DNA from 3 places in the Actinokineospora spheciospongiae genome. Region 1 is predicted to be linked to each of the others. Evidence: riboswitches for the same ligand, from Rfam matches in the RefSeq annotation. Region 1 holds a riboswitch; each other region holds the start of a gene.
What was found. Region 1 has a riboswitch for S-adenosylmethionine ahead of thrC (threonine synthase). Riboswitches for the same ligand answer to the same signal wherever they lie in the genome.
Positions count from the first base shown of each region.

Region 2: linked by a shared signal. The riboswitch ahead of DFQ13_RS16145 (aminotransferase class V-fold PLP-dependent enzyme) and the one ahead of thrC (threonine synthase) in region 1 are both predicted to bind S-adenosylmethionine.
Region 3: linked by a shared signal. The riboswitch ahead of DFQ13_RS05100 (methionine ABC transporter ATP-binding protein) and the one ahead of thrC (threonine synthase) in region 1 are both predicted to bind S-adenosylmethionine.

Region 1 is NZ_QHCP01000011.1:47,301-57,281, forward strand. Features, by position in the region: gene rpsT (30S ribosomal protein S20) at 56-319, shown strand; gene DFQ13_RS25275 (acyl-CoA thioesterase) at 395-895, shown strand; gene holA (DNA polymerase III subunit delta) at 1,355-2,335, opposite strand; SAM riboswitch class I at 2,499-2,640, shown strand; gene thrC (threonine synthase) at 2,650-3,921, shown strand; gene DFQ13_RS25290 (ComEC/Rec2 family competence protein) at 4,030-6,357, opposite strand; gene DFQ13_RS25295 (ComEA family DNA-binding protein) at 6,677-7,666, opposite strand; gene DFQ13_RS25300 (DegV family protein) at 7,811-8,659, opposite strand; gene octT (diglucosylglycerate octanoyltransferase) at 8,694-9,428, opposite strand; gene DFQ13_RS25310 (histidine phosphatase family protein) at 9,434-9,981, opposite strand, start outside.
Region 2 is NZ_QHCP01000005.1:425,155-435,135, reverse strand. Features, by position in the region: gene DFQ13_RS16170 (nucleoside/nucleotide kinase family protein) at 1-84, shown strand, start outside; gene DFQ13_RS16165 (AsnC family protein) at 153-1,145, shown strand; gene DFQ13_RS16160 (hypothetical protein) at 1,142-1,372, opposite strand; gene DFQ13_RS16155 (RluA family pseudouridine synthase) at 1,471-2,355, opposite strand; gene lspA (signal peptidase II) at 2,393-2,962, opposite strand; gene DFQ13_RS16145 (aminotransferase class V-fold PLP-dependent enzyme) at 3,010-4,365, opposite strand; SAM riboswitch class IV at 4,488-4,604, opposite strand; gene DFQ13_RS16140 (potassium/proton antiporter) at 4,676-6,160, opposite strand; gene DFQ13_RS16135 (DUF167 domain-containing protein) at 6,255-6,527, opposite strand; gene DFQ13_RS16130 (TetR/AcrR family transcriptional regulator) at 6,527-7,087, opposite strand; gene DFQ13_RS16125 (hypothetical protein) at 7,141-7,617, shown strand; gene DFQ13_RS16120 (glycosyl transferase) at 7,989-9,794, shown strand; gene DFQ13_RS16115 (DUF4397 domain-containing protein) at 9,816-9,981, shown strand, end outside.
Region 3 is NZ_QHCP01000002.1:313,722-323,702, reverse strand. Features, by position in the region: gene DFQ13_RS05110 (resuscitation-promoting factor) at 1-980, shown strand, start outside; gene rsmA (16S rRNA (adenine(1518)-N(6)/adenine(1519)-N(6))-dimethyltransferase RsmA) at 1,096-1,938, shown strand; SAM riboswitch class I at 2,059-2,148, shown strand; gene DFQ13_RS05100 (methionine ABC transporter ATP-binding protein) at 2,355-3,371, shown strand; gene DFQ13_RS05095 (4-(cytidine 5'-diphospho)-2-C-methyl-D-erythritol kinase) at 3,898-4,860, shown strand; gene DFQ13_RS05090 (ABC-F family ATP-binding cassette domain-containing protein) at 4,893-6,668, shown strand; gene DFQ13_RS05085 (fatty acyl-AMP ligase) at 6,717-8,381, shown strand; gene DFQ13_RS35750 (DivIVA domain-containing protein) at 8,856-9,386, opposite strand; gene DFQ13_RS05075 (DivIVA domain-containing protein) at 9,392-9,981, opposite strand, start outside.

The sequences.
Region 1 (9,981 bases):
GCCACCGTTCCACAGCACGGCGCGCCACCCGGACACGACACTGAGGAGAGCCGCCATGGCCAACATCAAGTCCCAGATGAAGCGCATCAAGACCAACGAGAAGGCCCGGCTGCGCAACAAGTCCGTCAAGTCCTCGGTGAAGACCGCGATCCGCAAGTTCCGCGAGGCCGCCGACGCCGGGGACGCCGCCAAGGCGCAGGAGCTGCTCAAGTCCGCCAGCCGCGCGCTGGACAAGGCCGCGGGCAAGGGCGTCATCCACGCCAACCAGGCCGCGAACAAGAAGTCGGCCATGGCGCAGCGCGCCAACAAGATCGGCTGACCGAAGCCCGTTCCGCGGCGGCGCCGTCCACCCCCGGGTGGGCGGCGCCGCTGTCGTTCTTGCACACTCGGGCGCATGGACCCCAAGCCGCCGTCCGCCGCCCGCACGTCGCTGTCGCACATCATGACCGCGGTCGACACCAACCTGCTGGGCACGGTGCACGGCGGCGTGGTCATGAAGCTGGTCGACGACGCGGCGGGCGCGGTCGCGCAGCGGCACTCCGGCGGCCCGGCGGTCACCGCGGCCATGGACGGCATGACCTTCCTGCACCCGGTCCGGGTGGGCGACCTGGTCCACGCGCACGCCCAGGTGAACTGGGCGGGCCGCTCCTCCATGGAGGTCGGCGTCCGGGTCGTCGCCGAACCCTGGGACCGCGCCGGGGTCGCCCCCACCCGGGTCGCCACGGCCTACCTGGTCTTCGTCGCCGTGGACGCCCACGGCAACCCCCGCGAGGTCCCGCCCCTGCTCCCGGAGACCCCGGAGGACGAACGCCGCCTCCGCGAAGCCGAGATCCGCCGCCGCCACCGCCTCACCCGCCGCGACGAAATCCTCGCCAGCCGCGACCCGAAGCCCTGACCCACCAACGGTAGTCGCTTCCCGGACTCTCCGCCCCCGTCCATCCACAGCCCAGGGGGACCCCCGAATTTCACGTTACCGAAGGGGTCCGACAGTTTTCGGAGGGTGACGGAGGTTGTCCACAGTCCCGGCGCGGCGGTGACCACCCGCACGGCAGGACCGGGGAGCTGGCCCCGAACAGGGCAAGTGCGCCACCTGCTGCCGCACCGGGTGGCCTGCGGTCCGCGCGGACTCGGGCGAGTGGCAGGCGGTCGGAGCGCCGGACACGGACCGATGGCCGATCGTTCCAGGTGCTGAGCGCACAAATCAGAACACTGGGAGCGGGCCGGTGATCGGCGAGTCCAACGCGGGCGAGGCCGGTGATCGGCAAGCCAAACGCGGGCGCGGGTCGGTGATCAGCAACCCGAACGCGGGTACGGGCCGGTGATCAGCAACCCGAACGCGGGCGCGGGCCGGTGGTCAGTGGTCGGAGCGCTGGGCGCGGGCGATCCCGAGGACGGCGCGCTCCAGGGCGTAGTCGGCGTCGGCGGCCATGCCCTTGACGTCGGCGTTGACCTGGGCGGTGATGCGGATGGCCTCGCCGAGGGCGCGCGGCTTCCAGCCGCGGGCCTGGGCCAGCGCCTTCTTGACCTTCCAGGCGGGCATGCCGAGTTCGCCCGCCAACCGGAACGGGTCGGCGCGGCCCGCGCCCGCGACCCTGGCGACCGTGCGGACCGCGTCGGCGAGGGCGTCGGCCACCAGGACGTGCGGGACGCCGGTCTGCATGGCCCAGCGCAGGGCCTCCAGGGCGCCCGCGGTGTCGCCGGTGACGGCCTTCTCGGCGACGGCGAAGCCGGTGACGTCGGCGCGGCCGCGGTGGTAGCGGCGGACGGCCTCCTCGGTGACCGCCCCGGCGGTGTCGGCGACCAGTTGCTGGGCGGCGGCGGCGAGTTCGCGCAGGTCGGAGCCGACCGAGTCGATCAGCGCGGCGACCGCGGCCGGATCGGTCCTGCCGCCCGCCTGGCGGATCTCGTTGCGGACGAAGCCCTCCCGCTCGGCGGCCTTGGTGATCTTGGCGCACTCGGTGACCACCGCGCCCGCCTTGCGCATCGCCGCGACGACGTCCTTGCCCGGCTTGCGGCCGCCGCCGTTGTGCACGACGGCCAGCACGATGCCCTCGGCGGGCTGCTTGGCGTAGGAGATGACCAGGGCGGCGATGTCCTGGGTGGCCTCGTGCGCGGCGTCGAGGACGATCACCCTGCCCTCGGCGAACAGCGAGGGGCTGACCAGTTCGGCCAGCTCAGGAGCTGTGAGTTCGGACACCCGGATGCGGGTGAGGTCGGCCGAGGCGTCGGCGAGCCGGGCGGTCTCCAGCGCCGCGCGCACGGCGCGCTCGACCAGCAACTCCTCCTCGCCGAGCACGAGTTGCAGCGGCGCGGGTGTGACCGAGGGTGAGCTCACCCCGGCAATCCTGCCACGGCGGCGGTGCGCAGGATTGCGCAGACGCGGCGGGCGCGCTCTCGGATTCTGGAAACGGGATTGGCCGACGGCGCGTTCGTTGCCGTAGCGTTGCGGGCGTGCCGAGGGCAGCCTCGGTCCTTGTGTGCGCCAGACAACTGAATACCGCTCATCCAGAGGGGCAGAGGGAACGGCCCGACGAAGCCCCGGCAACCGGCACCCACCACTTTCCACCGCGACGAATCCGCGGCCGGGAGGTCGGCGGGCCACGGTGCCAATTCCGACCCGCCACGCGGGAGAGATGAGGAGTGTCCTCGATGACATCGACCGTCGACATCCAGCAGGCCGTCACCACCGACGCCTTCGACCTCGGCCCCGCCCGCGCCCTGTCGTGCCGGGAGTGCGGCCACCGCATCCCGCTCGCCGCCGAGTTCGCCTGCGCCGAGTGCTTCGGCCCCCTCGAGGTCTCCTACGACTTCGGCGACATCACCCGCGAGAGCATCGAGGCCGGGCCCCGGTCGATCTGGCGCTACCGCGGCCTGCTCCCCGTGCCGTCGAACGTGCGGGAGCACCCCAACACCGAGCCCGGCATGACCCGCTTGGTCAAGGCCGACCGGCTCGCCGCCGCCCTGGGCCTCAAGTCGCTCTGGGTCAAGGACGACACCGGCAACCCCACGCACTCGTTCAAGGACCGGGTCGTCGCCGTGGCGCTCGCCGCCGCCCGCGAACTCGGCTTCCGGGTGCTGGCCTGTCCGTCGACCGGCAACCTGGCCAACGCCGTCGCCGCCGCGGCGGCGCGGGCGGGCTGGGAGTCGGTCGTGCTGATCCCCTCCAACCTGGAGCGGGCCAAGATCCTCACCACCGCGGTCTACGACGGCGCCCTGATCGCCGTCAACGGCAACTACGACGACGTGAACCGACTCGCCACCGAGCTGGCCGCGGAGCACGAGGACTGGGCGTTCGTGAACGTCAACGTCCGCCCGTACTACGCCGAGGGCTCCAAGACCCTGGGCTACGAGGTGGCCGAGCAGCTCGGCTGGCGGCTGCCCGAGCAGATCGTGATCCCGGTCGCCTCCGGCTCCCAACTGACCAAGGTCGACAAGGCGTTCCGCGAGTTCGGCGAGCTGGGCCTGGTCGAGGCCACCCCGTACAAGGTGTTCGGCGCCCAGGCCACCGGCTGCTCGCCGGTGTCGACGGCGTTCAAGGGCGGCCACGACGTGGTGCGCCCGGTCAAGCCGGACACCATCGCCCGCTCCCTGGCCATCGGCGCCCCCGCCGACGGGCCGTACGTGCTCGACGCCGTCCGCCGCACCGGTGGTGCGGTCGAGGACGTCACCGACGCCGAGGTCGTCGAGGGCATCCGCCTGCTGGCCCGCACCGAGGGCATCTTCGCCGAGACCGCGGGTGGGGTCACCGTCGCCACGGCCAGGAAGCTCATCGCGGCGGGCAAGATCGACCCCGACGCCGAGACCGTCCTGCTCATCACCGGCGACGGCCTCAAGACCCTGGACGCGGTCCAGGACCAGATCGGCCCCAAGGCCACGATCCCGCCGTCGGCCGCCGCCGTCCGCGAGGTCCTCGGCCACTGAGCCACCCGGCTCGCGGCCACCGCGAGCCACGCCCCGCCCGACCGGTGCCGCCGTGATCCCACGGCGGCACCGGTTTTCGTGCGCCACCTGCCTGTCGCGGTTCGCCGCTCAAGACTTCGGCGGTGAACGGGCGCCGCCGCGACCGATCAGGGCGGGCACCCCCGCGTCGACGACCACCGCGCTGTCGCCGTCGCGGTCGGTGCGCCCGACCAGGGTGTGCCCGCGGGTGAGGACGTCGAGCGTGCGCGGGCTCGGGTGGCCGTAGCGGTTGTCCGCGCCGACGCTGAGCAGGGCGATGCGGGCCCCGACAGCGGTGAGGAACTCCGGGGCGGTGTAGCCGGAGCCGTGGTGGGGCACCTTGATCACCTCCGCGCGCAGGTCCGCTCCCGAGGTCAGCAGTTCCGCCTGGGCGCCCAGTTCCACATCACCCGCCAGCAGCACCCGCCCGGCGCGGGTCGACGCGCGCAGCACGACCGAGCGGTTGTTGATCTCCGTGCCGTCCGGTGCCCTGCCTTCCTCCTTCCGCCGTGGTGCCAGTACGTCCAGGGTCAGACCCGGCCAGCCCAGCCGCTGCCCGGGCAGCAACCCCACGACCGGCACCCCGGCGCCGGCCGCCTCGTCGCGGACCTGGTCCCACGCCCACGCGGGCGAACGACCCGCACCGACCGCGATCCCGCCGACGGCGCGTCCGGCGAGGACCCCGGCGAGGCCGCCGACGTGGTCGGCGTGCAGGTGGCTGAGCACCACCAGCGGCACCCTGTCCACTCCCAGCCGGTCGAGGCAGCCGTCGACCGGACTCGCCTCCGGTCCGGCGTCCACCACCACCGCCCGCCCCGGCTCGTCGGTGGCCAGCACCAGCGCGTCCCCCTGCCCGACGTCGCAGGCGACCACCGCCCACCCGGCGGGCGGCCACCCGGGGGCGAGCACCCGGACCGGCACGACCACCAGCAGCATGGCGACCAACCCGACCGCGACGGCGCTCCCCCGGCCGCGCAGGGCCACCACGAGCACCAGCAGGACGACCACCGCCACCAGCCCGCCCCACCACCCCGAGGGCCAGTCGATCGCCGCTCCCGGCACGTCCGCCGCCCACCGGGCCACGGCGACGAGCCAGTCGACCTCGGGCCCGGCCAGGCGCACGCACCACACCGCGGCCCAGGTCCACAGCGGCGCGAGCACGGCGGCCAGCACGCCGAACACGGTCGCGGGCGCGACCACCGGCGCCGCCACCAGGTTGGCCACCACGGCGACGACGCTGACCTGCCCGTTCAGCCCGGCCACCACCGGTGCCGTGGCGAGGTGGGCGGCGGCGGGGACGGCCAACGCCTCCGCCAGCACCCTGGGCACGCGGCGCCGGGTCATCCGGTCCACCCACCTCGGCGCCAGCAGCACCAGCGCCCCGGTGGCCAGCACCGACAGCACGAACCCCGGTGCCACGGCCAACCCCGGGTCGACCGCGACCAGCAGCAGGACCGTCCCGGCCAGCGCCGGGATCGCCGACCGCTCCCGGCCCAGCGCCAACGCCAGCAGGCCGACCGCGCCCATCACCCCGGCCCGCAACACGCTCGGCTCCGGTCCGACCAGGACGACGAAGCCGACCAGCGCCGCCAACGCCCCGACCGCCGACCCGCGCGGTCCGAACCCCAGCAACCGCAGGAGGAACAGCACGGCCACGCAGATGATCGCCAGGTTCGAGCCGCTGACCGCCAGCAGGTGGGACATGCCCGCCACCCGGAACTCGCCCTCGACCACGTCGGGCAGGCCGTCCGTGTCGCCGACGACCAGCGCGGGCAGCAGTCCCGCCGAATCCGGGTCGAGCACCCCGGCCGCGTCCCGCAGGCCGACCCGCAGGTCCCGGGCGAGCCGCTGCAGGCCCGGCGCCTCCCCCGCCGACAGCGGCGGACCGCGCACGCGCAGCAGGGCCACGGTCAGGGTGCCGGGGTCGGCGGGGGCGAGTGCGCCGCGTGCCCGCACCGGTTGCCCGGGCAGGACGTCCGCCCACGCCTGGACCGGGGCGAGGAGCGCGACCCGGGCACCGTCGGGGGTGTCGGCGGGGACGACCACGGACCGCGGGCCGGTCGGGGTGGCGCCGAACCCGGCCGACCGCACCGGTCGAGGCCGCTCGGCGACGACCAGGTCCAGCTCGCGGGAGACCTGGCGGGCGGCTGCTTCGCGCAGGGGGTGGGTCACCGCGTCGTGCACGGCCACCGAGACGGGCCAGGCCGCGACGAGCCCGGAGACCAGCAGGGGCCAGGCGCGCCGCCCGGTGCGGAGGAGGAGGCAGGCGACCACGACGGCCACCGCACCGGTGACCAGGGCGGACGACCAGTGCACGAGCAGCGCGAGGAGGGCGGCGGCCCACACCGCGAGCGCACCGGGGACCAGGCGCCAGTCGTGTCGGACCGGGGCATCGGTCAGGTGGCCCGCGCCGATCACGACGGACTCACCGGGTGGTCACCCATTCCCCGTTGGACGCAGCGCACGGGACGCGCTCGCTGCGACCGACCAAGACGGGAGGCGCAAGACACCGGCCGGCGCGTCCGGGCTGGCAGACGAGCCGCTCGCACACCAACCGCCGAAACGGTGAGCCCGTGTGGGTCCCATGCGGGGAGCGGTGCCCCGCATGGGACCCGGGACCGGGACCGAGCGCCCGCTGGGGCGGCTGGAGTGGCGACCACACCGCGGAAGCGGCAGGAATCAGGCTTCGAACCGACTCGAGGAGGGCGGTGGGCGGGTGGAGGTGGTGTCGATGCGCTCATCGGGCGGTCACCAGTTCGCGCAGTTTGGCGAAGCGGGACGGGCCGATGCCGTCGACCTCTTGGAGTTGGGTGACGTCGGAGTAGCGGCCGTGGCGGGTGCGCCAGTCGAGGATTCGTTGGGCGGTCACGGTTCCGACGCCGGGCAGGGAGTCGAGTTGTTGCACGGTGGCGGTGTTGAGGTCGACGGGTGCGGTGGTGGGCGGGTTCTGGGGGTCGGCGGCGGAGGGGATGGCAGCGGGGAGGCCGACGCGGACCTGTTCGCCGTCCACCAGGGGGCGGGCGAGGTTGAGGGTGGTCAGGTCGGCGTCGGGGGTGGGGCCGCCCGCGGCGGTGAGGGCGTCGCGGACCCGGGAGCCGCTGGGCAGGGTGCGCACACCCGGGGCGTTGACCTTGCCCACGACGTCGATGACGACCTGGGATGGGGCGGTCGATGACGGGCGGGGGTGGTCGACGGTGGCGGCGGCGAGGTCGGGGGCCGGTTCCGGGGTCGGGTTGGTGGAGAGCGCGCAGTAGGTGACGACGGCCAGCAGGGCCAGGGCACCGACGATGAGGGCGATGGGGGTGCGGCGGGGCGGTGTGACGCGGCGGAGCAGGCCCGCGGCGGGGTGGTCGTGCCACCACCGGGGTGTTCGTTCGCGGTCGGGCCGCGTCTGGGAGTCGACGACGAAGGGCTCCTCCTGAGCGGGGTCGGCGGCGCGCGGGTCGGGTGGGGAGGCGGGGTCGGGTTGATCTGCCTCGGCAGTCGTGGGCGAACCGTTGTCGGTGGTGCGGCGCGGGGGATCGTCGGGGGTCGGAGGGGGATCGATGCCGGGTGGCGTGCGGGGTGTGCCTGCGCCGGGTGGCGGGTCGGCGTGGGACCGGCTCGTGCTGCGCCGCCGTTGTCCGCGGGACTCGGGTGCGGGGACGTCCCAGGGGCGGCCCGCCACGGTGGCCAGGCGGGTGAGGACGGTGTCCATCTGCGCGGTGCGCGCGGTGCGATCGGTCATGAGATCGACGCTAGGGGCGGCGCGGGGCGGGATCGAGGGGAGTTCGTCGCCTGTGGATGGATTCGACCCATGTGGACAACCCAGGCGGGATGTCCCTGTGGACAAGCAAGAACGTCGGGGTCAGGTGGGACGCTGAGGGGTTGGTCAGAGGCGACCGGGGCAGACCACGACGCCGATGACGCCGGGGCCGGTGTGGGCGCCGATCACCGACCCCAGTTCCGAGACGACGCAACCGGAGGAGTTCGGGACGCGCTCGTCCAGGCGGGCGGCGACCTCGGCGGCGCGGTCGGGGGCGGCGAGGTGGTGCACGGCCAACTCGACCCGACCGTCCCCCGCAGCCTCGACCGCCAGGTCGACCAGCCTGCCCAGCGCCCTGCTGGTCGTGCGCACCTTCTCCAGGGGCACGATCCGGCCGTCGTGCACGTGCAGCAGCGGTTTGACCGCCAGCGCCGAACCCATCAGCGCCGCCGCGGCGCCGATGCGCCCGCCGCGGCGGAGGTGGTCGAGGGTTTCCACCACGAAGAAGCTCCTGGTGTGCTCCGCCGCCGCCACCGCCACCGCCTCGACCTCCGCTCCCCCGGCACCCGTGGCGGCCACGGCCGCCGCCCGCAGCGCGGCGAAGCCCAAGCCCATCGCGGTGGTGCGGGAGTCGACCACGCGCACCCGGTCCGAGCCGACCTCCTCGGCCGCCAACCGGGCCGACTCCCAGGTGCCCGACAGCTCGCGGGACAGGTGGACCGACAGCACGCCGTCGGCGCCCGCGTCCAGCAGCGAGCGGTACTCGGCGATGAACTCGCCCGGGTTGGGCCGGGACGTGGTGACCGCGCGGTGCTGGGTCAGCGCCTCGGCCAGTTCGCCGGGGCCGAGGTCGACGCCGTCGCGGAACTCGCGGCCGTCGAGGTGGACCAGCAGCGGCACGACGCGGACGGCGTGCCGGTCGGCGAAGCCCTGCGGCAGGTACGCGGTCGAGTCGGTGACTACGGCGAACGGCACGGGGCGGGAGCCTAGTTGCCGACCCGCCGGGAACCTACGACACGCGGTTCGTGCGCGGGTCGAGCAGCGGGGCGACGAGTTCGGCCAGGGCCTTGCCCGCCAGCGCGTGCCCCTCCCAGCCCCAGTGCAGGCCGTCGACGTTGCCGTGACCGCCCAGGACGTGGTCGCCGATGGTGGCGCGCAGGTCCAGGGCGGGCACCCCGGACTCCTCGGCCCACGCCTCGATGGCGGCCACGGCGGTGTCGCGGGCGGTGTGGACGTAGCCGTACGAGGCGGCGCGGTGGACACCGGGCAGGGCGATGACGACGGGCAGGGTGGGGCGCAGGGCGCGCACGGCGACCACGATGTCGTCCAGGTAGCGCACGGTCTGGGCGGCGGGCAGCACCACCGGCCAACCGCGGGTGAGCCGGGCCAGGTGCGGTTGCGCGGCCAGGTAGGCGCTCCGGACGCGGCGGCGCAGGCCGTCCGGGCGCAGGTAGCGGATGCCCTGGCGCAGGTAGGTCGGCAGCGGCGAGGGCAGCGTGTCCATCCCGCCGACGGCCAGCACCAGCACGTCGATGTCGGGCAGCACGGCCCACACCCGCGGGTCGCCGGTCAGCGACCAGTAGGCGTCGCGGGCGGTCCAGCCGAACCCGGCGAACAGCTCGGCGCGGCCGCCGACCGCCGCGGCGGCCAGGTTGGGCCACAGCCGGGGGTCGTCGGCGGGCATCGGTCCCCGCGGCCCGTGGAAGCACAGCGAGTCGCCGAACACGAGCAGGGTCGGGGACATGCGGTTCAGCTGGTCGTCCCGGCGTTGTACGCGACCAGCCGCCAGGTCGGGCCGCTGTTCGGGCGGCGGGCCAGCACGGTCCAGTGGCAGTTGCTGATGCCGCCGAGCTGCGACCAGTTCTCCACCGGCAGGTCCAGCATCCGCCCGGTCAGCGCGGTGATGAGGCCGCCGTGCGCGCACAGCAGCGCGGTCTCGTCGGTGCCCTCGTCGAGGTCGGCGACCACCTCGACGGCCCGGGCGGCGACCTCGACGCGGGTCTCGCCGTCCGGCGGCGCCCAAGTGGCGTCGGTCTGCCAGCGGGCCCGGTCACCGGGCCACTCCAGGTCGATCTCGGCACCGGTGCGGCCCTGCCACTGCCCGAGGTGCGTCTCGCGCAAGCGCTTGTCCAGCCGCAGCGGCACCCCGATGGCGTCGCTGAACACGGTGGCGGTGTCGGTGGCGCGGCGCAGGTCGGAGGCGACGATGACGTCCGGGGAGAACCGGGCCAGGCCGGGAACGGCGAACCGCGCCTGGTTCCAGCCCGTCTCGGTCAGGTGCGAGTCGATGTGACCCT
Region 2 (9,981 bases), on a different contig from region 1:
GTGCGCCCCCTGCACACGGCCGACACCGGGGTGCGCGCCGACGACCCCCGCCACCCCGCGGTGCTCGACGACACCCCGGTCTGATCGATCATGGCCGTGTCGGCCCCCGGCTTCCGGCGCGGCCGTCCCGGCGACCGGGTAGCGTGCCAACCGTGGTCGATCCAGTAGACGTCCGCCTGCTCGGCGTGGTCGCCGAGATGGGCAGGGCCGCGGTGCACGAGGTGGCCGCGCGCCTGGGCATGGACCCGCGCGAGGTGGCCTCCCGGCTCGTCGCGCTGTCCGGCTCCGGGCTGCCGCTGCTCGTGGGCGTCGAGTGCGACCCCAACGGCCTGCGGCAGGCGTTGGCCCGGCAGAGCGCGCCGGTCGGCTACCCGATGCCGGGGCAGTACCAGCAGCAACCCCAGCAGCAACCCGGTTACCCGCCGCAGTACCAGCAGAACAACCACCCCGGCCAGCAGAGCGGGCCGTACCAGGTCAACCCGCAGAGCCAGCCGTTCCCGGCGCAGATGGGCCCGCCGAGCCAACCCTTCCCGGCGCAGGCCCCGCCGCACCACAACCACAACGCCGGTCACGCCCCGCAGAGCCAGCCGTTCCCTGCGCCCAACGAGCCGATGAGCACCTGGGGCCCGCCGCAGGTGTCGACCTGGGCCCGCGGCGACCAGCCGCCCACCCAGGTGGAGCTGCCGGTCGAGCGCACCCAGCCGACCACCCGCACCGCGGCGAGCCGCACCGGGACCGTCGGCAACAGCCTGGAGACCACCGGCCTGGAGGGCGAACGCCTCGCCGTGCGCCTGGTCGAGGTCGTCGACCCGGCCGACTACCTGTTCACCGCCGCGGGCTACCGCCTGCAACCGGGCGAGCGCTCGATCGTCGTGCACACCGAGCTGACCAACCGCGGGTCGGTCCACTTCTCCACGCTGCCGGACCTGTACCTGGTGCTGGTCACCCCGGAGGGCGAGACCGTCGGCAAGGCCCCGGTGTCGTTGTCCTCCCGCCCCCCGCACCGCATCGGCGTCGCACCGGGCGAGACGGCGGGCGGGCACACGGTGTACGTGGTGCCCGAGCAACTGGCGGTGACCTCGGTCCGCTGGAGCCCCCGGCCGGACGAGGAAGACCTCGCCCTGACCTGGGCCGTGGAGAACTAGCCCCGGTTGAACAACCGGGAGAAGAACCCCTTCTTGGCCTGCGCCGTCCGCTGCGCCGGGATCGGCGAGGTGGGCGGGCCCCGGTCGTAGTCGGGTGCCGGGAGACCGCGGGCGGGGGTGTCGAGATCCGCGGTGTCGAGATCCGCGGCCTGGCCCGGGACACCCCCGATCACGCCGTCGACGACCAGGTGGTCGTTGAGCTGCTCGGTGTCGCGTGGGCTGGTCATCGCGGCCTCCGGGGGTCGCCACCAGGGCGTCGGGCGGGGCCCCAACGTAACCGCTCGAACCCCGCCCGCGCACCCGGACACGCGAAGGAACCGGTCGGTCAGTAGTCGTCGGCCAGGGTGGCCAGGGCGGCGGCGAGGTCGGCGGGGTACTCGCTGGTGAACTCGACCCACCGGCCGTCGGCGGGGTGGTGGAAGCCGAGGGTGCGGGCGTGCAGCCACTGGCGGGTGAGGCCGAGGCGCTTGGCCAGGGTGGGGTCGGCACCGTAGGTGAGGTCGCCGACGCAGGGGTGGCGCAGGGCGCTGAAGTGGACCCGGATCTGGTGGGTGCGGCCGGTCTCCAGCTTGACGTCGAGCAGCGACGCGGCGCGGAAGGCCTCGATGGTCTCGTAGTGGGTGATGCTCGGCTTGCCGCCCGCCACCACCGCCCACCGGTAGTCGTGGCGCGGGTGGCGGTCGATGGGGGCGTCGATCGTCCCGACGCTCGGGTCGGGGTGGCCCTGCACCAGCGCGTGGTAGCGCTTCTCGACGGTGCGCTCCTTGAACGCCCGCTTGAGCACTGTGTAGGCGTGCTCGCTCTTGGCGACCACCATCACCCCGGTCGTCCCGACGTCGAGGCGGTGCACGACGCCCTGGCGCTCGGCGGCCCCGGAGGTGGAGATGCGCAGGCCCGCCGCGGCGAGGCCGCCGATGACCGTGGGGCCGGACCAGCCGGGGCTGGGGTGGGCGGCGACGCCGACCGGCTTGTCCACCACCACCACGTCGTCGTCCTGGTGGATGATCTCCAGGCCGGGCACCGCCACCGCCTTCAGCTCCACCGGGCGGTCCGGCTGCGGCAGGGTCACCTCCAGCCAGGCGCCCGCCAGCAGCCGGTCGGACTTGCCCGCGGGTCGACCGTCGACCAGCACGTCACCGGCTTCGGTGAGGGCCACGACGACGGTGCGGGAGATGCCAAGCAGCTTCGACAGACCGGCGTCGACGCGCATGCCGTCGAGGCCGTCGGGGATGGGCAGGGTCCGCGTGTCACTCACCGGTGGCCGCCTTCTTCTCGGACTTCGTGGTCAGGCTGCCGTCGTAGTCGCGGCCCAGCAGGGCCATCAGCACGATGAGCACGCCGCCGACGCTGATGCCGGAGTCGGCCACGTTGAACACCGGGAAGTACTCGCCGTTCGGGCCGAACACCGACACGAAGTCGACCACGTGCCCCTGGAACGCCCCGGGGGCGCGGAACAGCCGGTCGGTCAGGTTGCCCAGCGCGCCCGCGAGCACCAGGCCCAGGCCCAGCGCCCAGCCCGGCGAGCGCAGCTTGGGGATGACCCAGACGATGGCGACCACGACCCCGATGGCGACCAGGGTCAGCAGCCAGGTCATCCCGGTGGCCATGGAGAACGCGGCCCCGGGGTTGCGGATGAGGTCGAGGTAGACCAGCCCGCCGAGCAGCCGCACCGGCGGCTCGCCCTCCAGGTTGGCGGTGACCAGGATCTTCGTGACCAGGTCGAGCGCGTACACCACCACCGCCGTGCCGACCAGCAGCGCTGCCCTGCGCGGCGGCACCGGTGCCGCGCTCACCCCATCGCGTTCCTCACTGCTCACCACCCCATTGTCCACGGTCGGCCGACCCGCCCGGCCGTCGACCGGGCTCAGGGCAGCTCGCGCAGGAACGGCGGCAGCGGCCGGGGGTCCTCCACCGGCGCCCAGCGGCCGTCGACGAGGGCGTACTCGGCGGCCGGGCCACCGTCGACGAGGGCGTGCAGCGCGGCGACGAGCCGGTCCACGTGCTCTGGCGTCGTGCCCAGGCCGATGCTGACCCGCAGCGCCCGCCGCTCGGAGCTGCCTGCCCGGTCGAGCAGCCTGGCGGTGGCCACGTGCGCGCAGAACGCGCCGTCGCGCACGCCGATGCCGTGCTCGGCGGACAGGACCGCCGCGGCCAGGCCGGAGTCGAGGCCGTCGACGGTGAAGCTGACGACGCCGACCCGGTCGTGCTCCGCGCCGAACAGGCTCAGCGGGCGCAGGCCGGGGACGGTGGCGAGCCCGGCGCGCAGCCGGTGCAGCAGGACCCGCTCGTGCTCGACCACGGCGTCCCAGCCGTGCCGGGTGATCGCCTCGCAGGCGGTGGCCAGCGCGTGCACGCCGACCACGTTCGGCGACCCGGCCTCGTGCCGCTCCGGGCCGGTCGACCAGGTCACCGCGAGCCGGTCGCCGCGGTCGGTGACCGAGGCGGTGGCGCCGCCGCCGACCAGGTGCGGTTCGGCGGCCCTGAGCCAGTCGGCGCGGCCGACGAGGGCGCCCGCGCCGAACGGGGCGTAGAGCTTGTGCCCGGACAGGGCGACCCAGTCGACGTCGAGGGCGCGGATGTCGACCGGCCGGTGCGGGGCGAGCTGCGCGGCGTCGAGGGCGACCCTGGCGCCGTGGCGGCGGGCGACGGCGGACAGCTCGGCGATCGGCCAGACCTCGCCGGTGACGTTGGAGGCGGCGGTCAGCACCACCAGGCGCGGCCCGACGGCGCAGTCGGCCAGCGCCCGGTCCAGCGCCAGGGCAGCGTCGCCCGCGCTCTCCGGGGTGCGCAGGCGGTGCACGCGCGGGCCGCGCCAGGGCAACAGCGCCGCGTGGTGCTCGGTGTCGAACAGGACCACGGACGTGCCCCTGGGCAGCGCCCCGGCCAGCAGGTTCAGGCTGTCGGTGGTGTTGCGGGTGAAGATGACCTGGTCGGTGCGGTGGGCGCCGACGAACCGGCGGAGCACATCGCGGGCCTGGTCGTGCACGCGGGTGCAGACCTGGGAGGCGAAGCCCGCGCCGCGGTGCACGCTGGCGTACCAGGGCAGCAGCTCGTCCACGGCGTCGCGCACGGCCTCCAGGGCGGGGGTGCTGGCGGCGTGGTCGAGGTTGGCGTAGGGCACCCGGCGGCCGTCGACCAGCGGGACCGCCAGCCGCGCCCCCACCACGGGCGGCACGGCGGGGATACCGGCGGCGGCCTCGACAGCGGCGGTCGCGGGCACGGGCTCGGTGGTGCAGCCGGTGGGACACCCGGTGTCGCGGGCCGGTTCGGCGGTGCGGCGGCTGGGGATGGCGAGCGTCACGGGGTGCCTCCAAGGTCTCCAGGACCCTGGCCGGTGAGGGGGGTCCGCGCTTGCCCGTCCCGCACCTCGCGGGAGGACCAGGTCCTCACCCGGGGCACCCCACCGCGGAGGAGGGTTGCCGGCCAGCAAACCGGGGCTTGACGCTGGCACTCATGACCTTGCCGAAGACCATAGCCGACGCGGCGCCGCGGATCGAGTCCGATCCACCGGGTGGGATCGGCGTCACGGCTCAGGGTTTGCCGGTCTCGCCCTTCCAGCGGGCGAAGCGGCCCGCCCGGTCGACCGCGCGGATGCGGGTCTCGGCGGCGGCCCTGGCCTCCTGCGTGGTGACCACCAGGACCTGGTCCAGCTCCTGCAACCGGGTCGTGGTGACCGGGGTGAACGCGCCCGCGCCGCGGGCGACGAGGCTGACCGAGGCGCCCGGCGGCAGCCGCAGCTCCGACAGGTAGACGCCGTGCAGCTTGGACCCGACGGGGATGGTGACCTGCAACAGCTCCGCGTTCAGCTCGTCGAGGGTGGCCACGTCGACGTCGACCTCCTTGGGCTGCGCACCGGTGTCGAGCCGCAGCAGCTTCGCCAGCAGCCCGAGCGTGGTGCCCTGCACCAGGGTCAGCACGATCACCAGCACGAACACGGCGTCGACGAGTTGCTGCGCGCCGGGGATGCCCTGCGACAGCGGGATCATGGCCAGCACGATGGGCACGGCCCCGCGCAACCCGGCCCAGGACAGGAAGACCTGTTCGCGCCAGGGCATCCGGAACGGCACCATCGACACCAGCACGGACAGCGGCCGGGCCAGCAGGGTCAGCAGGGCACCGGCGACCAGCCCGGGGATGATCGCGTCGAGCAGCCTGCTCGGTGAGGCGAACAGTCCCAAGAGGACGAACAGGCCGATCTGCGCCAACCAGCCCAGCCCCTCGGCGAAGGAGACCGTGTCGGAGCGGTGCGGCAGCTTGGAGTTGCCCAGCACCAACCCGGCGACGTAGGCGGCGAGCAGCCCGGAGGCGTGCGCGGCCTGCCCGCCCGCGAAGGCGAGCACGCACACCGCGACCGTGGCCAGCGGGTACAGGCCGGTGGCGGGCAGCGCGGCGCGGCGCAGGGTGAGGGCCCCCAGCCAGCCCAGGCCGACGCCGAGGGCCAGGCCCACCGCGAGTTCGTAGGCCAGGGTGAGCGGCAGCGACCAGGTGACCGGGTCGGTGGAGGCCAGCAGCACCACGGCGATGTAGCTGGGGGCGTCGTTCATGCCGCTCTCCAGCTCCAGCGACCCGACCAGCCGCCGGGTGACCGAGAGGTTGCGCAGCACGCTGAACACGGCGGCGGCGTCGGTGGAGGCCAGCACCGCGCCCCAGAGCAGGGCCAACCGCCAGTCGAAGTCCAGGACCAGGTGCAACCCGAGCGCGGTCACCCCGATGCTGACCCCGACGGCCACAGTGGACAGTGCCACTCCCGGCCAGAGCGCCGGTTTGACCTCGACCCAGCGGGTGGTGAGGCCACCCTCGGCCAGGATCATGACCAGCGCGGCCAGACCGAGCGACTGGGTCAGGTCGGCGTTGGAGAACTCGATGCCCAGCCCGGCCTCGCCGAGCAGCACGCCGATTCCCAGGTAGAGCAACAGCGACGGCAGACCGAGCCGGACCGACACCCGCACGGCCAGCACCGCCAGCAGCAGCACCAACGCCCCGATGCCCAGTGCAACGGTCAGGTCGTCCACCATCACCTCCCGGGCAATCAGTTGTCGGGGCATTCTCCCCCGTAGGGGGCGGATTGTCGTAATCGGCGTCCCGGTGGCGGCCCAGGTGAGGCAACCGTCACGGCCCGTTGTCCCGCAATCGGTCCAGTGTGGCCGGGGCGTCCGGCGGTGCCGGGTCGAGTTCGACGACCTTGTCCCGCGCGCGGTCACCGCTGATGATCAGCACGTTCCCGGGGCGCACGCCGAACGCCGCGGCGAGCGCGCGGCACACCGCCTCGTTGGCCTTGCCCGCCACCGCGGGTGCCGCGACGGCGACCACGAGCGCGTCGCCCCGGCGCCCGCCGACGGCCGCGCGGCGCGCACCCGGCCGGACCCGGACCGCGAAGCGCATCAGCCCTCGGCGGGGGCGGTGAGCAGCACCCGCAGCACGTCGTCGACGAGCGCGCGGCGGTCCTCGGCCGAGTGCGGCAGGGTCTCCGGGGCGCCGTGCAGGAGCTGCACCTGCCCGAGGTAGGCGGAGTAGGTGATCACCGCGCGGCGGTGGGCCTGCTCGGCGGTGAACCCGAGCCCGGTGAACTGCTCGGCCAGGTACCCGACCCGCCGTCGCCCCACCCTGGCCACCGCGGCGGCGACCAGCGGGTCGGCCAGCGAGGCGTGCAGGGCCAGCTCGACGGCGGCCCCGGCGGGCAGCACCGCCTCGAACAGCAGCCGCAGCCGCTCGGCGGGGTCGGCGCCGCGGTCGGCGTGCGCGATCACGGCGGCGGTGTGCTCGGCCTCCCAGCGGTCGAGGGTGGCCCGGAGCAGGGCGTCGCGGGTGGCGAAGTGCCAGTAGACGCTGCCCTTGGTCGAGCCGCCCCTGGCCGCCAGCGGTTCGACCGCGAGCGCGGCGACCCCGCCCTCGGCGAGCACCTCCAGGGCCAGCGCCGTCCAGTCGTCCCTACTCCTCCGCACCTTCCGTACGCTAGCGTACGGCGGACCATACGGTTCCGTACGGAAGGTTCACCATGATCCACAACCGGCACGAACGCGTCCTGCCCGCCGACCCCGGGCCGCTGCTCGACGCGATCGCCGAGCCCGAGGGCCCGCTGTGGCCGCACCACCGGTGGCCCGCGCTGCGGCTCGACCGCCCGCTCGGACCGGGTGCCCGCGGCGGGCACGGCCCGGTCCGCTACACCTGCACGGCCCACGAGCCGGGCAGGCTGGTCGAGTTCACCTTCGACCCGGGCATCGGTCTGCGCGGCACGCACACCTTCACCGCCCGACCCGGCCGGGTGCTGCGCCACGACCTCCGCGCCCGCCCCACCGGCGCGGGTCACCTGACCTGGCCGCTGGCCATCCGCTGGCTGCACGACGCCCTGATCAAAGACCTGCTCGACCGCGCGGCCACCGCGCTCGGCGACCCTCCCCCGCGCCCGGCACCCCACTCCCGCTACGTCCGCGTGCTGCGTGCCGTGGCGGACGACGGGAAGCGGCGCGACTGAGCCGTCCGGGGCAGCCCGGCGGGCGATCGCCCTCACCCCCAGCGGTGTCACCCGGTCGTGGCAACACCGACCGCGTCACCGGATCGTGGCGCGGTGCGGCGGTCCACTCGCACGGAGCGGGCTGAAACCGGTCTCGGATGCCCGGCACCGGGCTCCCCGTTCGGCGCAGCGCACGTCGCCCCATCACCCGTCCGGCCGTGTCCAGCGCACGGAAAGTTGCAGTTCGCACGCGCGGTCACACCTTCTACGATGGCCCGACCGCAGCGCGCAGCGGTGCCCCTGACCTCGAAGGACATCCCACGGAGCACCCGGAGAAGGAGGTTCCGGCCCAGCCCCGGTCACCCGACCGGGGTGACCGGGCGGGCACCACCATGACCTCACACCGCTGGAACGACGGCTCCGCCGTGCGCTTGCCCCCGCACACCTGGCGCTTGGCCGCCGACGAACGCACCCGGGCCGCCGAACGCCACCTGCTGGCGCTCGCCGCCGTGCTCGCGCTGGCCGCGCTCACCGCCGTGGTCCGCCTCGCCGCGGGCGGCTCCCCGGCGCAGGCGGGCGAGGCCGGGCACCTGGCCCACGTCTTCGCCGCCGACCGGCTCGACCTGCTGCTCGACAGCGCCGCCGACGCCCCGCTGGCCTGGTTGCAGGCGGGCGCCTACACCGCGCTCACCGACGCCTTCACCCGCCACACGGCCGCCCTCGCGGGAGCCCGCGAGGGCATGGCCGTCGCCGCGGCGGTCACCGCCGTGCTGGTCTGGCTGCTCGCCCGCCGGATGGGGCTGCGCTGGTGGACGGCCGCCGCGGCGGTGGGCGTGGCCGCGCTGTCGCCGCTGGTCGTCGAGGTGCAACTGGGGCTGCGCCCGGAGAACGTGGCGACGCCCTGGGCGCTGGGCGCGCTGGTGCTGCTGTGGACCCCGCACCGGCACCGCAGGCTCGAACCGGACCTGTGGGCGGTGGTGCTGCTGGTCGTCGCCGTGATCACCGCCCCGGTCACCCTGGTGCTCGCGGCCTCGGCGGGCTGGCTGGTGTGGCGGCGCGGTCGCAGGCGCCTGGCGCAGGTCCTCGGCGCGGGCTTCGCGCTCGGCGTCGCCGTCGGGCTCGGTGCCTCCTCGGCGCTGAGCGGCCTGCACCTGGCGGGCCGCGGGCCGACGCCCGCGCAGTGGGCGGCGGTGGACCCGGTGCTGGCGGTCGCGGTGGTGCTCGGTGCCGTGGGTGGGCTGTGCTCGGCCCGGCTGCGCCCGCTGGCGATCGGCGTGCTCGGGCTGCTCGCGGTGGCGCTGGTGCCGGGCGGCCCCGGCTCCGGAGCGCTCACGGTGGCCGCCGCGCCCGCCGTGCTGCTCGCCGCGGGGGCGGCCGAGCTGGCGCTGACCCACCGGTTCCGGATCGGCAGGCACACCGGGAGCCGGTTGCTGCTGGGACCGACCGCGGTCGGCCTCCTGGTCGCGGCGGTGCTGGTGGTGCCGGTGTGGCCGGGCGCGCTGGACGCGGCGGCGGCCCGGCGCACCGACCCCGGCCCGCTCGCCGGGGCGACCCGGTGGCTGCGGGAGAACCTGCCCGCCACCCCGGTCGTGGTCGACGACGCCGCCTGGGTGGACCTGGTGCGCGCAGGCCGCGACCCCGCCCTGACCACCCGCGCCGCCGCGGGCGAACCGCCGCCCGACGCCTGGGTGCTGCTGACCCCGGCGCTGCGCGCGCGGGGCGCGGTCCCGGGCGGGGAGACCGTGGCGGTGTTCGGCACCGGCCCCGACCGGGTCGAGGTCGACCGACCCGGCGCCCCGGGCCGGGGCGCGGCCGGGGAGACCGGCGCCCGCAGGCACGCGGGGTCCGCGCTGGCCGACTCACCGCGGCTCACCGCGCGCCCCGACGTCACCGCCCTGCTGCGGACGGGCCGCGTCGACCCCAGGGTGCTGACCGTCCTCGCCGGGCTCACCTCGTCGCGACCGGTGCGGGTCACCGCGCTGCCCGCGGTGCCGGGCGAGGACGCGGCCGGGCAACCCCGCCGCCAACTGCTGGTCACCACCGCGGGCGAGCAGGCCGACCAGGTCGCCCGGTACTTCGCGGGCCAGCGCGGCGCCTACCGGCCCCTGTCCGTGACCAGCACCGCCGAGGGCGTCCTGGTCCGCTACCCGCCCGGGGCACCCGCCGGGCTGCTCACCCCGTTCGACCCACCTCCCTGAACCCCGAAAGGAACACCGACGATGTCGCGTCGGACAGCACCGCTCGTTGCGGCGGTCCTCCTCCTCGCCTGCGCCCCGCCCGCCGCCCGAGCCGCCCCCGGCCCCGACCTGGGCTGGGTGCGCCTGGGCCACCTCGCCCCCGGGGCGCCACCGGTCGACATCTACCTCGCCGCCTTCGGCCGCGCCG
Region 3 (9,981 bases), on a different contig from region 1:
TCGGCGAGGTGCTGGAGGAAGAGGGCATCACGGTCGGGTCGCACGACTCGGTCAGCCCGTCCCCGTCGGCCGCCATCGCCGACGACGGCAAGATCGTGCTCCAGCGCGGCCGCCAGCTCACCATGACGGTCGACGGCGAGCAGCGCCAGGCGTGGGTGCGCGCCGACACCCTCGGCGAGGCCCTCAAGCAGGCCAACGCCCCGGTGCAGGGTTCCTGGGTCTCCGCGGGCTCCGACGCCCAGGTGCCGCTCGAGGGCATGGCCGTCGAGATCAAGACCGCCAAGGCGATCACCCTGTTCGACGGCGGCAACGCCCCCGCCCCGGTGCAGACCACCGCGGTGACCGTGGGCGAGCTGCTCGCCGAGCGCGGCGTGGCCCTCGGCCCGCAGGACGCGATCCTGCCCGGCGCCGACGTCAAGCTCACCCCCGGTGCCGAGGTGCGGATCAGCCGCACCGGCGTCACCGTGATCAACCAGGCCGAGCCGATCGCGGCCCCGGTGCAGAAGGTCGAGGACCCGGAGGCCGAGAAGGGCTCCGAGGTCGTCGTCGAGCCCGGCGCCCCCGGTGAGCGCATCGCCACCTACCGGGTGACGGAGAAGAACGGCAAGGTCGTCGCGCGCGAGGAGATCGGCTCCAAGGAGACGAAGCCCGCGCAGCCCAAGGTCGTCAAGGTCGGCACCAAGAAGCCCCCGCAGCCGGTGCAGGCCGCGCAGCCGGTCGTCTCCGGCGGTGGCGTGTGGGACTCGCTGGCCAAGTGCGAGGCGGGCGGCAACTGGGCCATCAACACCGGCAACGGCTACTACGGCGGCCTCCAGTTCAACAAGGGCACCTGGGACGCCTACGGCGGCAGCGCGTACGCCGCGTACCCGCACCAGGCCACCCGCGAGCAGCAGATCGCCGTCGCCACCAAGCTCCGCGACAGCCGCGGCGGCTACGGCGCCTGGCCGCACTGCTCCAGCAAGCTGGGCCTGCCCAAGTAGGCACCACTTTCGCAGCGCCCGCCGACGGCCACCACCGGTTTTCCGGGGGTGGCCGTCGGCGCGTCCCGGCCCGGACCCGGTCGGCGGGTCGGGGTTGCGTAGGCTCTCGCGGGTGATGGTGGGTGGATCTGCCCTGCTGGGGCCCGCGGACGTGCGCAGGCTCGCCGGTGAGCTGGACGTGCGGCCCACCAAGAAGCTGGGGCAGAACTTCGTCCACGACCCCAACACCGTGCGGCGGATCGTCGGGGTGGCCGACCTGGCACCGGACGACGTCGTGCTGGAGGTCGGCCCCGGGCTCGGCTCGCTGACCCTGGCGCTGCTGCCCGCGTGCGCGCGGGTCGTCGCGGTGGAGATCGACCCGGTCCTGGCCGGGCGGCTGCCCACCACCGCCCGGGAGCACGCCCCCGAGCTGGCGGACCGGTTGACCGTCGTGCTCGGCGACGCGATGCGGGTGCGGGCGGAGCAGTTGGGCGAGCCCACCGCGCTGGTCGCCAACCTGCCCTACAACGTTGCCGTCCCGGTGGTGCTGCACCTGTTGGCGGAACTGCCCTCGCTGCGCACGGTGCTGGTCATGGTGCAGGCCGAGGTGGCCGACCGGATGGCGGCCGGGCCGGGGTCGCGGGTCTACGGGGTGCCCAGCGCCAAGGTGGCCTGGTACGCCTCGGCCAAGCGGGTCGCCACCGTGCCCAGGACGGTGTTCTGGCCGGTCCCCAACGTCGACTCCGCGCTGGTGCTGATGACCCGCCGCCCGACCCCCGACGCGGACCGGGCCGCGGTGTTCGGCGTGGTCGACGCCGCGTTCGCCCAGCGGCGCAAGACGCTGCGCGCGGCGCTGGCCGGGTGGGCCGGGTCGGCCGCCCGCGCGGAGCAGGTCCTGGTCGCGGCCGGGGTGGACCCGGGGGCGCGCGGGGAGCAGTTGGACATCGACGCGTTCGTGCGCATCGCCGCCGCCCGCTGAGCGCCGACCACACCGGGTACCCGCTGCAGCCGGAGATCATTACTCCGCTGGTGTGATCTCGCGCGGTGTTGTCGTGCGGCGCTTGCTTTTGAGCATCCCCATCGGGTGTACTTTGTGAGCATTCCATCCCGAGCGGCTGAGAGACCTGGCTCGTTGACGCCGCAGCAACCACCCACCGAGGGCAGGTGCTACCGCCAGGAACGATGGAGGAACCACGATGCGAATCCTCACCACCCGGCGGGTCATCGACCAATGCCGACGAGGCGTGACCGCATGTCGTCGTACGCGCGTATCTGGCTGAGCTCTCCCCAGTAGAACGTCGTCTTCGTACCACCCCAGCCCGTCCTGCCCCGGAACGTCCACTGTGGACGAGAGCCGGTCCGGAGGGCTGCCGTCGCGCCGCGTTGGAGCAAATCGTGATCACCGTTGAGAACCTGACCAAGTCCTTCCCCGGCGACGGCGGCCCCGTGCACGCCCTGCAGGACGTCACGCTGGACGTCCCCGCGGGCTCCATCACCGGCGTGGTGGGCCCCGCCGGGTCCGGCAAGTCCACCCTCGCCCGCCTCGTCGCCCTCCAGGACCGCCCCGACTCCGGCGTCATCCGGTTCGACGGGTTCAACACCTCCGGCCTCGACCCGCGCAGGCTCCGCGCGGCCCGCCGCCGCATCGGCGTGGTGCAGCGCGGCGGCCTGCTGGAGCAGCGCACCGCCGCGGGCAACATCGCCCTCCCCCTGGAGCAGGCGGGCGTCGACGGCCCCCAGCGCCGGGAGAAGGTGGGCAGGCTCCTCGACCTGATCGGCCTCACCGACAAGGCCGCCCACTACCCGGAGGCCCTGACCCCCGGCCAGCAGGCCCGCGTCGCGGTCGCCAGGGCCCTGGTCGGCGACCCCGGCCTCCTGCTGGCCGACGACCCGACCCGCGACCTCGACGCCGACGGCGCCGCGGGCGTCCTCACCGTCCTGGACCGCGCCCGCGCCGAACTGGGCGCCACGGTCCTCGTCGCCACCGACGACGCGGGCGTCGTCCGCCGCATCGCCGACGACGTCGCCCTCCTCGACGGCGGCCGGATCACCGAGGCGGGCCACCTGCTCTCGCTGGTCCAGGACCCGCGCAGCGCCGTCGCCCAGTCCCTCCTCCCGGAGATCGACGCCCCGAAGGCCGCCAAGGCCCGCCACGACCGCCTGGCCGAGGTCGTCCTCGTCGGCTTCGCCGCCGTGGGCGCCCTCCTCCCGGAGGCCACCTCCCGCTTCGGCACCACCATCTCGGTCGTCGGCGGCGGCCTGACCCGCATCGGCGAAACCCCGGTCGCCCGCTTCCTCCTCGGCCTCTCCGGCACCCAGGCCGACACCGCCCTGACCTGGATCGCCGAACGCGGCGGCCAGGTCCAGCAGCGCCGCACCGGCCCCCAGGGCTTGGTCGCCGCCTGCGCCTGACCCACGACGAACCACCGCGCCCGCCCCACCGGCACCCCCGGCAGGGCGGGCGCGGTGCTTCCCACCCCAGCCCAACGCACCCGCTGATCCGCCCACCAGCCCCGCCGAACCCACCGGCGCAGCAACCGACCACCCCACCAACCGCCGGTCAAGCGGCCAGCCACCCGCAACCTCACCGGGCGCAGCGAAAGCCAGCCCCCTGCCAACCGCCGGCCCGGCTACGGACATGCCCGGGTGGGTGGATGTGCTTGGGTGGGGGAGGCGATCATGTGCAAGCCTGCCTGGGCAGTGGGGCACTCTTTTCGCCCCACTCGGTCACACCAGGCGCATGATCGCTGTAGGGGCCCCGCCCAAGCAGATCCACCCACCCGGGCACGCCCAACAAACGACCGGGCTTTGAAACCACGGCACGGCTGAGCAGATCCACCCGGGCACCCAGCGAAAAGACCGGCGCTTTGAAGCTCCTGAAACGCACACCCGGGGACCTTGGGACCAGCCAGGGGCAGCACGGCCGTAGGCTGGGCGGGTGCTTGCTGTCGTGCCTCCGCCGGTCACCGTTCGCGTCCCGTCCAAGGTGAACCTCCACCTGGGAGTCGGGGACCTGCGGCCGGACGGCTACCACGACCTGGCCACCATCTTCCAGGCCCTCTCGCTGACCGACGAGGTCACCGTCGCCATCGCCGACGAGCCGGGGGTCGAGGTGCACGGCGAGGGCGCCGACTCGGTGCCCACCGGTCCCAGCAACCTGGCCTGGCGGGCGGTGCGGGAGTTGGCCGAGCACGTCGGCCGCGACCCGGAGGAGCCGAAGATCCGGGTCGTGATCCGCAAGGGCATCCCGGTCTCCGGGGGCATGGCGGGCGGCAGCGCCGACGCGGCGGCCACCCTGGTCGCGCTGTCGTCGCTGTGGCGCCTGGACATCGGGCGCGACGAGCTGGCCGGGGTCGCCGCGCGGTTGGGCAGCGACGTGCCGTTCGTGCTGCACGGCGGGACCGCGCTGGGCACCGGGCGCGGTGAGGAGCTGGTGCCCGTCCTGTCCCGGCACACCTACCACTGGGTCCTGGCCTTCGACCGGCGCGGCCTGTCCACCCCGAGCGTCTACGGCGAGCTGGACCGGCTGCGCGCCGACGGCGACCCGCCCCGGATCGGCGCCGTGGAGCCGGTGTTGGAGGCGCTGGCCTCCGGGGACCCGGGCAGGCTGGCGCCGCTGCTCGGCAACGACCTGCAGGCCGCGTCGGTGTCGCTGCGGCCGGGCCTGCGGCGCACGCTGCGGGCCGGGGTCACCGCCGGTGCCCTGGCGGGCATCGTCTCCGGGTCCGGGCCCACCTGCGCGTTCCTCTGCGCCGACGCCGACGCCGCGCTGCGGGTGGCCGCGGAGCTGTCCGGTGCGGGCGTGTGCCGCACGGTCCGGGTGGCGCACGGCCCGGTGCCCGGGGCGCGGGTCGTCACCGAGGACACCCCGCGCCCGGTGCCGCCCGAGGCGCACGCGTAGTCCGCCCCCCGAACCACACCTGGAAAGCGCGAATGGTCAACCTCGTCAACATCGAGAACGTCAGCAAGAGCTACGGTGTCCGCCCGTTGCTGGACTCGGTCTCCCTGGGCGTCAACCAGGGCGACCGGATCGGGGTCGTGGGCCTCAACGGCGGGGGGAAGACCACCCTGCTGGAGGTGCTGGCCGGGATCGAGCCCGCCGACACCGGGCGGGTCAGCCGCAACCGCGACCTGCGGATGGCCGTGGTCACCCAGCGCACCGACCTGCCCGCCGGGTCGACCGTGCGCAACGCGGTGCTGGACCCGCTGGGCATCACCGAGGAGCACCAGTGGGCCGCCGACGCCCGCGCCCGGTCGATCCTCACCGGCCTGGAGATCCTCACCCTCGGCCTGGACAGCCCGGTCGACACCATGTCCGGTGGCGAGCGGCGCCGGGTGGCCCTCGCCGCGGCCCTGGTGCAGGACCTGGACCTGGTCGTGCTGGACGAGCCCACCAACCACCTCGACGTCGAGGGGGTGCGCTGGCTGGCCGACCACCTGATCAGCAGCGGCACCGCGCTCGTCGTCGTCACGCACGACCGGTGGTTCCTCGACACCGTGTGCACGCGGACCTGGGAGGTCGTCGGCGGCCGGGTCGAGCAGTACGAGGGCGGGTACGCCGACTGGGTCTACGCCAGGGCGGAGCGGGCCAGGCTGGCCGACACCCTGGAGGAGAAGCGGCGCAACCTGGCCCGCAAGGAGCTGGCCTGGCTGCGCCGCGGCGCCCCGGCCCGCACCTCCAAGCCGCGCTACCGGATCGAGGCCGCCGAGGAGCTGATCTCCGACGTGCCGCCGCCGCGCGACAGCGTGGAGCTGCTGGCCTTCGCCAAGCGCAGGCTCGGGCGCACGGTGCTGGAGCTGGAGGACGCCTCGGTGAAGGCGGGCGACAAGCCCATCCTGGACCACGAGACCTGGCGGATCGGCCCCGGCGACCGGGTCGGCCTGGTCGGGGTCAACGGGTCCGGCAAGACCACCCTGCTGCGGCTGCTCGCCGGGGACAGCGAGCCGGTGACGGGCAGGCGGGTCCAGGGGCAGACGGTGCGGATCGCGCACCTGACCCAGGAACTGGTCGAGCTGCCGCCGCGCAAGCGGGTGCTGGAGGCGGTCGAGGAGATCGCGGGCCGGGTGCAGCTCGGCAAGCAGGAGCTGTCCGCGTCCCAGCTCGCCGAGCGGTTCGGGTTCCCGGCGGAGAAGCAGTGGACCCCGGTCGGCGACCTGTCCGGCGGGGAGCGGCGGCGGTTGCAGCTCGCCAGGCTGCTGATGGCCGAGCCCAACGTCCTGCTGCTCGACGAGCCCACCAACGACCTCGACATCGACACCCTCCAGCAACTGGAGGACCTGCTCGACTCCTGGCCGGGCACCATCGTCGTCGTCTCCCACGACCGGTACCTGGTCGAGCGGGTGTGCGACCGGGTGGTGGCGCTGTTCGGCGACGGCAAGATCAGCGACCTGACCGGCGGCATCGAGGAGTACCTGGACCTGCGGCTGAAGATCGTCTCCGCGACCGCGCCCGCCGCGGCGAAGCCGGTCCGCGACGACGGGCCGAAGGTCAACGCCGCCGAGCGCCGGGCCGCGCAGAAGGAGCTGTCGCGGCTGGAGCGGCAGATCGCCACCCTGGACAAGAAGGAAGCCAAGCTGCACGCCGCCCTCGCCGAGGCGGCCACCGACAGCGGCAAGCTCCTCGACCTCGACGCCGAACTGCGCGGGGTCGTCGCGGAGAAGGAGGAGCTGGAGGGCCGCTGGCTCGAGGTGGCCGACGCCGCCGAGTGATCACCGCGGCGCCCCCGGCGGTCTGACGCAGGCCCTAAGCTGGCGGTCATGAGCCGGTTCGTCGACATGCTGCTGGAGACCGCCCGCACCCGGGGGGACGCGCGCGGGATCACCACGGGGGAGCCCGCCGACCCGGTGCGCACCACCTGGGGCGAGGTGCACCGGCGGGCGCTGCGGATGGCGGGCGCGCTGGTCGCGGGCGGGCTGGCGCCCGGGGGCGCGGTCGCCGTGCTGGCCGCCGAACCGATCACCATCGCCCCGGCCGTGCAGGCGGTGTGGCTCTCCGGCGGCAGCGTCACCATGCTGCACCAGCCGACCCCGCGCACCGACCTGGCCGAGTGGGCCGAGGACACCGTGCGGGTGCTGAGCATGATCGGCTCGGAGCTGGTGCTGCTCGGCGCCCCGTTCGACCAGCTCGCCCCGGTGCTGGAGCAGCACGGCATCGGCCACCTGCTGCTCACCGACCTCGCCGACGGCGAGCCGCTGGCCGAGGTCGTCGAGGTCGGCGAGGACCAGCCCGCCCTGCTGCAGCTCACCAGCGGGTCCACCGCCGACCCGAAGGCCGTGCGCATCCTGCACGGCAACCTGTTCGCCAACCTGACCTCCATGCGCGCGGCGTCGGCCCTCGACGTCGAGCACGACGTGATGGTGTCCTGGCTGCCGCTGTTCCACGACATGGGCATGGTCGGCTTCCTCACCGTGCCGATGACCATCGGGATGGAACTGGTCAAGGTCACCCCGGTCGAGTTCCTCACCGGCCCGCTCATCTGGGCCGACCTGATCAGCCGGTACGGCGGCACCATCACCGCCGCCCCCAACTTCGCCTACGCCCTGCTCGGCAGGCGACTGTCCGGAGTGGACGAGGACGGCAAGTACGACCTGTCGTCGCTGCGCCTGGCGCTCAACGGCGCCGAGCCCATCGACGAGAAGGCGGTGGCGGCGTTCACCGCCGAGGGCGCCCGCTTCGGCCTGCGCGCCGAGTGCGTCTTCCCCGCCTACGGCATGGCCGAGACCACGTTGGCGGTGTCGTTCGCGCCGCTGCTCTCCGGGCTGCGCCTGGACTCCGTGGACGCGGACAAGCTGGAGTCCGAGCAGCTTGCCGTGCCCGCTGCCGACGGCCCGGCGCGGTCGTTCGCGTTGCTGGGCAAGCCGTTGGCGGGCATCGAGGCGCGCATCGTCTCGGGGGACGGGGTGGTGCGCGGGGAGCGCGAGGTCGGGGAGATCCAGTTGCGCGGCGAAGCCGTGACGCCCGGGTACCTGACGGTCGACGGTCCTGTTGCGACTCAGGACGCCGAGGGGTGGCTGTCCACGGGGGACATCGGGTACCTGGCCGGTGGGGAGATCGTCATCTGCGGCAGGCAGAAGGACGTGATCATCCTGGCCGGGCGGAACATCTACCCGACCGACATCGAGCGGGCGGCGGGGACCGTGCCGGGGGTGCGGGCGGGGAACGCGGTGGCGGTGCGGTTGGACGCCGGGAGCAGGCGGGAGCGGTTCGCCGTGGTCGTGGAGTCGAAGTTCGCGGGGGACGCGGGGGAGGAGAAGCGGATTCGGAAGGACGTGGGGGCTCGGGTTTTCGAGTCGGTGAACGCCCGGCCGGTGTCGGTGTTGGTGCTGGCGCCGGGGACCCTGCCGAAGACGCCTTCGGGGAAGTTGCGGCGGGCGGCTGCCGGGGAGCAGTTGGAGTCGTCGATCCGGGCTGCTGCTTCTTGACGCCGGTTCCGGTCGGGAGCCGGTGATCTTCTTGGCTGTTGTTCGGAGCGCCGGTCGTTTCGTTGGGGTGCCCGGGTGGGTGGATGTGTTTGGCCGTGCCTGTGTCCTGCAAAGCCCGGTTGTTTGTGGGTGTGCCCGGCTGGGTGGATGTGTTTGGCCGGGGCCCCTATGGCGATCATGTGCTCCAGTGCGTCAGGTGGGGCTGAAAAGATGCCCCACCGCCCAGGCAGGCTGTCACATGATCGCCACCCCCGGCCAAACACATCCACCCACCCGGGCAGGGGCGTAGCCGGGCCGCCGGTTTTCGGGGTGGTCGGCTGGGCAAGCGCATCCACCCACCCGGGCAGTTCGCTCGCCGGGCCGCCGGTTTTCGGGGTGGTCGGCCGCTGCGCCCGGTGGGCTTCGGCGTGGCCGGCCGCTGGGCCTGCCGGTCTGGGGGTGGCTGGTCGGCCGCTTCGTCCGGGGTGGTGTGGCTCAGGTCCTGCGGCGGGTCAGTTCGGTGGCGATGGCTTCCAGGAAGGCGTCGACGTCGGCTTCCCGGTAGCCGGGGCCGAGGCGGGGGGAGGGGCCGAACTTGGTGTCGCGGACGTCTTGGGCGGTCAGGTCGACCGTGCCCCGGAAGGCTTCCTCCGCCTTGAGCAGGAAGGCGTCGACCTCGGTGGCGTCGTAGCCGCGGCGGCCGAAGGGGGTCGGGGGGAAGCGGGCGGTGCGGATGTCGTGGTCGGTCAGGGGGCGCGGTGAGGGTGCCGGGGGTGGGGGGTGGTGGGCGAAGTGCGCGGCCACCCGGTCCAGGAAGTCGTCGACCTCCGACTCGTAGTAGCCGCGCCTGCCGATGGGGGGTTTGCCGAAGCTGACCTCGTGCACCTCGGCGGCGGTGAGCCGGGTCCGGCCCTCCAGGGCGTCGACCACCCGGGCGAGGAAGGCGTCGACCTCGTCCTCGTCGTAGCCGCGCCTGCCCACCGCCGGCTTGCTGAAGCGGGCCGCGTGGACTTCCTCCGGGGTCATCGTGCTCAGTGCTCCCGGCGGTGCAGCTCGTCCACCCACGCTTCGATGACCGCGTCGACCGCGGCCTGGTGGTAGCCCTGGCCGACGAAGAACGTCAGGCCGGGGCGGGCGGCCTCCAGTTCCTCGGCCGTGGGGATGTCGTCGAGGGAGGTGGCGGCTCGGGTGAGGATCTGGACCAGGCGTTCCACGTCGCCGGTGCGGTAGCCGCGGACCCCGGCGGGGGCGGGGGGCAGCGGCAGGAACGGCACGTCGGAGTCGATCGGCAGCTCGGGGGCCGCGTGCCGGGTCGGGTACGACTGGGGGCGCGGGGGCTGCTGCTGCGCGGGCTGCTGCTGGACCGGGGGCGGGGCGGGCTGCTGGTGCTGGGCCTGGTGCTCCGGGGGGACCGGCGGGTAGCCCCTGGGCTCGGTGAACCACTCGCGGTTGTCCCGGCGTGGCGGCTCCTCCGCCTCGTGCCTGCGCCGCACCGGGGCCTGCTGGGGCTGCTGGGTGGCCTGGGGCTGCTGGGCCGGGCGGGCTGGGGCCTGCCTCGGGTGCTGCGCGCCGTCGCCGTTGTCGGTCGTGCCGTTGCCGGGGGGCGGCAGGAAGACGCGGC